Regions from separate parts of the Paenibacillus sp. FSL H7-0703 genome, predicted to be linked through region 1. Evidence: riboswitches for the same ligand, from Rfam matches in the RefSeq annotation. Region 1 holds a riboswitch; the other holds the start of a gene.
What was found. A riboswitch is a leader RNA that binds a small molecule or an ion and turns the genes downstream of it on or off. The one in region 1 is predicted to bind cyclic di-AMP.
Positions count from the first base shown of each region.

Region 1 (3,902 bases):
GCAGCCATGCCACCCAGCGGGGTTAGTGTATCATGCATATTATTGACCGAACCTGTCGTTGCCGCTGTTGTGACCGCAGTGAATAAAGCCGATTGTCCAATGCCGAAACGAACCTCTTTCCCTTCCATGCTTCCCTGAGAAGCATCCACACCCAGTGTCTGGATTAACGGATTACCTGTCTTTTCAGACACGTACGTAATGGATAGAAAAATTAGAAACAATACCATCATGGAGCTAAAAATAATCCAGCCCTGCTTACGATTACGGGCAAACAATCCAAAGGTATACGGCAACGAAGCCGGCATTACCCACATTGCCAAAATTTCCAGCACGTTCGTCCAAGGACTTGGATTTTCAAAAGGATGCGCAGAGTTAGCTCCCGCATATCCGCCCCCGTTTGTCCCCAAATGCTTGATGGACTCCAGAGAAGCAATGGGTCCCATAGAAATTTGCTGTTGTGTTCCGCTCAGCGTCGTAAGATCCGCCGTAGGCTGAAGCGTCTGTGGTACCTTCAATCCAACCAGCACCAGCGTAAGCACAAAGGCCAGCGGCAGGAAAATTCTTATAATGGCTTTAATAAAATCTTGAAAGAAATTGCCCATCCCTTCACCGCGCCGCGTCAATCCCCTCATAAAAGCCGCAGCAACCGCAAAACCGGAAGCAGCCGAAGTGAACATCATCATCGTGACGAACGCCATCTGTGTCAGATACGTAAGCCCGCTTTCTCCGCTATAATGTTGGAGATTCGTATTCGTCATAAAGCTGATTACCGTATTAAAAGCTAGTGATGCTTCCATATTACTGTTTCCAGCCGGATTACCGGGAAGCATTCCCTGTAAACGCAACAGCAAGTAGCTGATTGCCACAAGCACGGCGTTCGTAGCAATGAAACTCATAACATACGTAGTCCAACGCATGCTCTCCACTTTCTTCAAGCCTACTACCTTATAAATCAGCTTTTCTGTTCTGCCAAAAATCCGATCCGTCCGATTGGGTTCATTCGAGAATACATGATACATATATGTACCCATTGGCTTTACCAAGAGCAGCAATATAACGATCACAATTCCAATTTGAAGCAGCTCCATCCTTTATTCCTCCTTCAAAATGCTCCTGCGTTTGGAACAACAGACCTGCTTCCAGAGCACCAATTGTGTGCACACGTTTGCGAAAACCTGCTACCTATGATGCTTTAATGTTCAGATCTGTTGTTCCCGCCCGCTCTATCCCTACCAGTGACTAGAACTTTTCAGGGTTCAGGAGTGCGTAGATTAAATACATAAACACAATAGCCGTAAGCCCGAGTATAACGATCATCCTCTTCGTCCTCCTTTAGAGGTCTGCGCATCACACCAGCGTACAAACAGCAGTATCACTCCATAACTCACAGCCATGACGAGCAGCATGTATATATCCATCATGTTTATACCCTCCGTATCGGTCTTCAGATCGCCATTCTTATTTCATCATAAAATCATAAAACAACTATGTTATAAGTGCTTATCCGTTCAGCAGAAAACCCACCTCTCCGTTCAATGTGTAGATCACATGGTCCGCTCCCAATCCCCGATAAATTCCTTGTGGATTACAGCCGTGTGTAATAACATAGATCGATTCCGATGTTAGTGGTCGACATATTTGTAGGAAACGGCAAGTCAGATTCAAGCTGTTCTCGAACAAATACACACTACCAATTTCTTTTTTTGGAAAATTCCATTTTCCCGCTTGCATGGTATTGATGCGGACAATGTGCTCCACACCCATTTTTTTGAGCTGTCGTTCCTCCTGGGCGCTATTCGTCAGAACTGCAAACGCCAATTTTTTGTAAATAAGCAATTTCACAAAACTTCTGCCCGCTTCATTCGGTGCAGTGACAATAATTAACCGACCTTCCATCAGTAGCTCCTCTCCCGGTATAAAAAGACAACAAAAAGAAGCCGAAGGAAAAAGGCTTTCCTCCGGCTTCTGACATATCCATGATAAAATAAACCATGGCTGCACACGGCGGTTTGTTGCCTCTCCCTGTACGCTTACGAGGTTAGCTGTCGGATTCGGACGTGAGAGTCGCCCTATTTCTGGCACTTGACCGGAAAATTCACCCCATGAGACACATGGCTTCCGAAGCCGTACAGTCTCGATTGGTTCCCCCGCTTTTGCAACTGCAAAATTCAGCGCTATAGACATTTCGTTGTTGCTTCATTCAAGTTAATTTGAAATTACGTCTTGAATCATACACCCGCGCATGGAAGACTGTAAAGCTCAACTGCAGGGTTATAAATCGGCCTTTAGAGCATAGAAGATTAATAATAACGCTTACAATGCAATTATGCTTCTCACAGCTCCTCCAATCTCTGTTTTTCATCCCTTTTTGAAAATGACAAGCATGTCAATATTGGCGTAGGGTAAAGCGTTTTTGGCCATTTTTTGTAAAAAGAGAAGAAAATACGCTATATGTACCAGCTAAACACCGATTGAACCCTCTTTTATAAGAAGAAACACCTTAATTCGCTTCATTTGCGGTGCGATTTACTGTTTTAAACAAAATACGATTTTACAGCGGCTAAAGGCTTGATACAGCTTTTCCAGACTTGCAACCTTGTTTTTAATTGCTTACAATTTAATTGTTGAATATTGAATAAGGAGAGATACTATGACCGTTTATGAATATGATGCGCAAACCCTGCAAGGGAAACAAATTCCGTTATCCACATATGAAGGGAACGTTCTGCTTATCGTGAACACTGCCAGCAAATGTGGGTTAACCCCCCAATACAAAGCGCTACAAGAGCTATATGACCAGTACCATGAACAGGGGCTCGAGATTTTGGGATTTCCCAGCAATCAGTTTGCCAAACAAGAGCCAGGTTCCAGCGAGGAGATTTCCGAGTTTTGCCAGATCAATTATGGGGTTACCTTTCCGATGTTCGCCAAAACAGATGTCAATGGCGATCAAGCACACCCCTTATTTCGCTACCTGACCCAAACAGCTCCGGGGGTGTTAGGGTCCAAAGCGATCAAATGGAATTTTACTAAATTCTTAATTACAAGAGAAGGTAACGTATTTAAGCGCTATGCACCGCAAACCACTCCAGATAAGCTGGCGGGAGATATAGAGAAGCTTTTGCAGCAAAACTGACATTCTTCATTATCACAGTTAATAAACGACCTGTTGCAACCGTGGCTTCCGTGGCTAAAGAATATAACGAAAAATGCTTAACAAAAAAAGCATCCCTTCACGTAAATCGTGTCAGGATGCTTTTTTAACTAGGTCTTGCATATAATGCGGTCGAGAGGACTCGAACCTCCACGGGCGTACGCCCACTACCCCCTCAAGATAGCGTGTCTGCCATTCCACCACGACCGCAAATCATAATGTAATGAGGCAACAGATTTATTATACTCTCTCATCAACTATTTGTAAACAAAAATATAATAATTATTTTATATGTTATTTTAACTAACATATATGAGCGATAAGAATATTTAATTTGACACAAAAGCTACTTAAATGTAAATATATATTACATATATTTCGAATATCTTTCGTCCCCCCAAGTAAAGAGTAAAATAACATAACATAAGGATTCACTTCGAGGAGGCGAACCGCCCTGCATAAAGGCAACCGCTTGCTGAACTATGCATTATTGTTGGACCCTTCCCTACCTGTTGGTGGCTTCACCCGTTTTAACGAACTGGAGAAACTATTCCGCAGCGGACATTTGAACAGTCTACAAGACCTGGAACATTACATGCTGGATGATTTGTATCCTCAATGTACAACCGTTGACGGCATGGCTATCAAAAGTCTGTATGTCGCCATCCAGCAGAATGACAGTTGGCGGATCGCTCTCATCGATAAGATGCTGCATACCCAACGTCCCTCCTTGCAGCATGTGAAGGAG
Region 1 covers NZ_JBBOPF010000001.1:1,810,681-1,814,582, forward strand. The annotation lists gene kdpA (potassium-transporting ATPase subunit KdpA) at 1-1,088, opposite strand, end outside; gene MHB46_RS26215 (potassium-transporting ATPase subunit F) at 1,240-1,317, opposite strand; gene MHB46_RS07690 (hypothetical protein) at 1,501-1,896, opposite strand; cyclic di-AMP (ydaO/yuaA leader) riboswitch at 2,012-2,184, opposite strand; gene MHB46_RS07695 (glutathione peroxidase) at 2,651-3,136, shown strand; tRNA gene MHB46_RS07700 (tRNA-Leu) at 3,282-3,364, opposite strand; gene MHB46_RS07705 (urease accessory protein UreF) at 3,627-3,902, shown strand, end outside.

Region 2 (3,902 bases), 1.4 Mb from region 1:
ACCGCAATGCTCAGACTGCCGTAATCCTTCGTTCCAGGAGACGCAGCCATGCGCTCAGCCACTTCTTTTTGGATCATAACGACGATATTCTCCAGAGGGAGCTTGTCCTCCAGCAGCCTCATCAGAATCGGTGTAGTAACATAGTACGGTAGATTAGCCACGACACTTACTTTACTCACGTCTGCAAAATCGGCTGCGAACACCTCTCGCAAATCCAGCTTCAGCACGTCTCCATGACGTACCTTCACATGCTCGTAAGGGGCCAACACCTCTCCGAGAATTGGCAGCAGCCGCTGGTCAATCTCGACAGCGGTAACTGCCTTAGCCGATTGCGCCAGCTTCTCGGTCAAAGCGCCAATCCCAGGACCGATCTCAAGTGCACCCTTCGTCTCATCCAATCCGGCAGCATTTACAATCTTATTGAGAATATTTTGATCAATCAGGAAATTTTGTCCCAAACTCTTTTTGAACGAAAAACCGTGCCGTTGAATAATTTCCTTCGTACGCCGCGGTGTTGCTATATCTTGAATCCCTGTCATACGGACATCACAATCCTTCACTTTCAATTTGTGCCAGCGCCCCGGCAAATTCCTCGCGGCTGATCTGAAATACAGAGAGCCGTTTATGTAGCTGCTTTCCGTTACAATAACCAATACCCAGCACATTCCCTAAGGCCATACGGCGTGCAGCAGCATTGGGATGGGTGATGAGTCCAGCATCAATCAGGTCCGCCCACTCAATCAGCGGGTCGGCGCCTTCCACTGTCGTATGGACCCGTGCAAGAGCGTGTCTGATCGCTTCTGGTGAGGCATTCTCCACGCCAATATCTCCTTTACGCGTCGCTTCTGCCTCGGGTATAAAGGCCTGCTTGCAGCCGGGTACCTTGGAAGCGATAATCTTACGGATGCGCTCCCCTGCATGATCGGGATCGGTTAAAATGATGACCCCCCGCCGCTCCTGCGCCAATGCAATTTTACGCAGCGTCATTTTATTAATGGCGGAGCCGCCAGTTTCTATCGTATCCGCTTCAACAGCGCGGCGAATGGCCACCGTATCATCCCGGCCCTCTACCACGATCACTTCCTTGATCATTTGCGTTTCCCTCCACTGCTACACAGCAAGCTATATTTATCTTTCCCTGCTTTTGAAAACAAAATAAGAAGAGGATATCCTCTTCTTAGCATGGCATAACTATGTTGTTAATACTATCGCATTGCCCTCAACATACACAACCTGTTTTAGTTGATTTCAGGCTTTACCGGTCCGATAACATATACGGTTTTACCGTGCTTACGACCAAATTGGTTGGCTCGGCTCAAACTCTCATAATACACATCGATTTTGTGGCCTTTAATCGCGCCACCGGTATCCTCCGCACGACGGAAGCCCACCCCTTCGATATACACCCACCAGCCGATTGGAATTACACTCGGATCGACCGCGATGGTGCGTCCTTCCGTGACACGTGCGCCGGATGCAGTACGTGTACCGATACCTGGCTCCTGTGAGGAATACGCCGTCATGGAGACATTTTGTAAAACTTTGCTATATTTAAAATTTACGCCTGCTTTACGGACAGCACTGCCCGAACTAACCGTTGTTGCCTCAACCGCATCATTGGGACCGACGGAAGCAGCAAGAACGACCGGTTTTTTCTTCGTTCCTACCGCAATGACCTTATCCACACGGTTCTGTGCAACTTCCTTGTTAACCAGCTGTTTGGATACCAACTTTCCATCATGATATACCTTTTGAACGTGCTGGACGACCACACCCGATTTGCCGCTTTGAATGACCCGATTATCGCCTTTATAAAGACTCGGATCGGCCGTTTTGATGACCTGATAAGGCACCTGTTTTTTCTGTTCGACCTGCTGTTTCTTCACACGGACGATTTTTATGTCCATGTTAGACGAAACAGAGGCATCCAACGCAGGATAAACTTTATCCGTTGATGATAATTTATAGCCCGAGGTACGAATGGCACCTTCTACTGTATTTTCTGTTGTGTACAGCTTTTTCGTCTCATTGCCTGAAGATACTTTGACTTGATTGGCACGTTTAATGACTACGCGATCGCCATCCTGTATTGCTCCATTTAGCGGCATGGAAACTGTATCATGCGGCTGAAGTGAAATGGAATGCTCGCTCAGCAAATCTTGAAGCTTGGATTCCCGGGTTTCTACCGCAGACGCCTTGCCATCGATGACAAAAAAGACTTGTTTTTTAGATTGCGTGTACATCAGAATTGAAATCATAATCGTTAGCGCGATTAGAAAAATAGCAACCAAAGCAGCCTGGCGCACATTCTCTTGCTTCCAACGCAATACGTAAGACATGCTGGATGAGCGTGACTCATGGGTATCCTTTTTTTGGAAAATGCCCATTTCCTCCGTCCTCCTTACATAGCCCGCCGTCTGGAGTAAGACATAGTTGAGATTTGACGTGACTATAACAGATTTTCTACAAGACAAGCCCAAACTACGACTGTCCTGCACCATGTACCCGTCTTCGCGGCATGCTGTCCTCCCCTGTTTAACCACAGTATGATGACAGATTTTCTTTTATTCACAACAAAAAAAGCCAGAGAAAGAGACTAGAGAGCTCTTTCGTGGCTTCCGGCATGTGTGAATATGCGGGAAAACTCATGCACGAGATGGCTTCTCTCTTGTTACGCTTACGGGGTTAGCTGTCGGGTTCGGACGTAGAGAGTCGCCCTAGCTTGGGTCAACCGCTCATGGCGGTCGCCTTCACATTCACCCCAAAGACCCAGAAAGAAATCGAAATACGGCTCCTCCACCTGTTCAATCCCTACCGGGAAAAGAATTTAGGTCGAGCCGGCTGGCGGAAGAGACGTTCCCTTCTTGCACATACGCCGGACGTACTGTAAGCCATATCGGTTCCCCCGTTCCCTGTAAAAGGGACTCAGCGAGACTGGTTCATGAAATGACTTGTTGATGTTTACATTCAAACAACAATTCACTGAAAAGATGATATCCTGTTTCTATGCATGTTGTAAAGCAGGTTTCAAGTACATTTTTTAAAATATTCGGTTAAAATATTGTAATATTCTCGAGTTTCCTGCAACAAATTCATGATTAGCTTCGTCTATCTCTTTATTTTGATCGATTTCTTCACTTTTTCACTGAATGTCAAATCGTTCCAGGGCATTTCGGGTCGTTATTGACACTAATTCCTCCACTGTAATCCCTTTGATTTGGGCTGCAGCCTCTGCTACCAGTCTCACATGTGCAGACTCATTTCGCTTCCCACGAAACGGATGAGGCGTCAGATAGGGAGCATCAGTTTCAATGAGCAGACGGTCCAGCGGCACCTGTGCGAGCACCTCTTTTGGCTGCTTGGCATTTTTGAACGTTATTGGACCACCGAAGGAAAGGTGAAATCCCATATCCAGCACCATTTTGGCTGTCTCCCAGCTACCCGAAAAGGAGTGCATGACTCCACCAATCTCACTCGCTTTTTCCTCGCGCAAAATCTTAACAATATCTTCATGGGCATCCCGGTTATGAATAACAATGGGCATCTTGAGCTCACGAGCCAGACCAATTTGATTTCGAAACACCCGATGCTGCACATCCTTCGGTGATGTATCCCAATAATAATCCAGACCGATCTCTCCGATGGCTACAACCTTTTTATGACTGCATAACGATGCAATCCATTCTAGATCGCCCTCCTGCATTGTAATAGCATCCTGTGGGTGCCATCCAACTGCCGCATAAATAAAATCATACGTCTCGGCCAATTTCATGGTGGATGGAATGGTCTCACGATTAAATCCGATATTGATCATCCGCGTTACTCCTGATTCGACAGCACGTGCTATAACTTCTTCACGATCTTCGTCAAATTGTGGCGCATCCAAGTGAGTATGAGTGTCG
Region 2 covers NZ_JBBOPF010000001.1:3,218,575-3,222,476, forward strand. The annotation lists gene rsmA (16S rRNA (adenine(1518)-N(6)/adenine(1519)-N(6))-dimethyltransferase RsmA) at 1-539, opposite strand, end outside; gene rnmV (ribonuclease M5) at 547-1,092, opposite strand; gene MHB46_RS14130 (G5 domain-containing protein) at 1,239-2,387, opposite strand; cyclic di-AMP (ydaO/yuaA leader) riboswitch at 2,659-2,941, opposite strand; gene MHB46_RS14135 (TatD family hydrolase) at 3,143-3,902, opposite strand, start outside.
Region 2: another riboswitch for cyclic di-AMP. It lies ahead of MHB46_RS14130 (G5 domain-containing protein); the one in region 1 lies ahead of MHB46_RS07690 (hypothetical protein).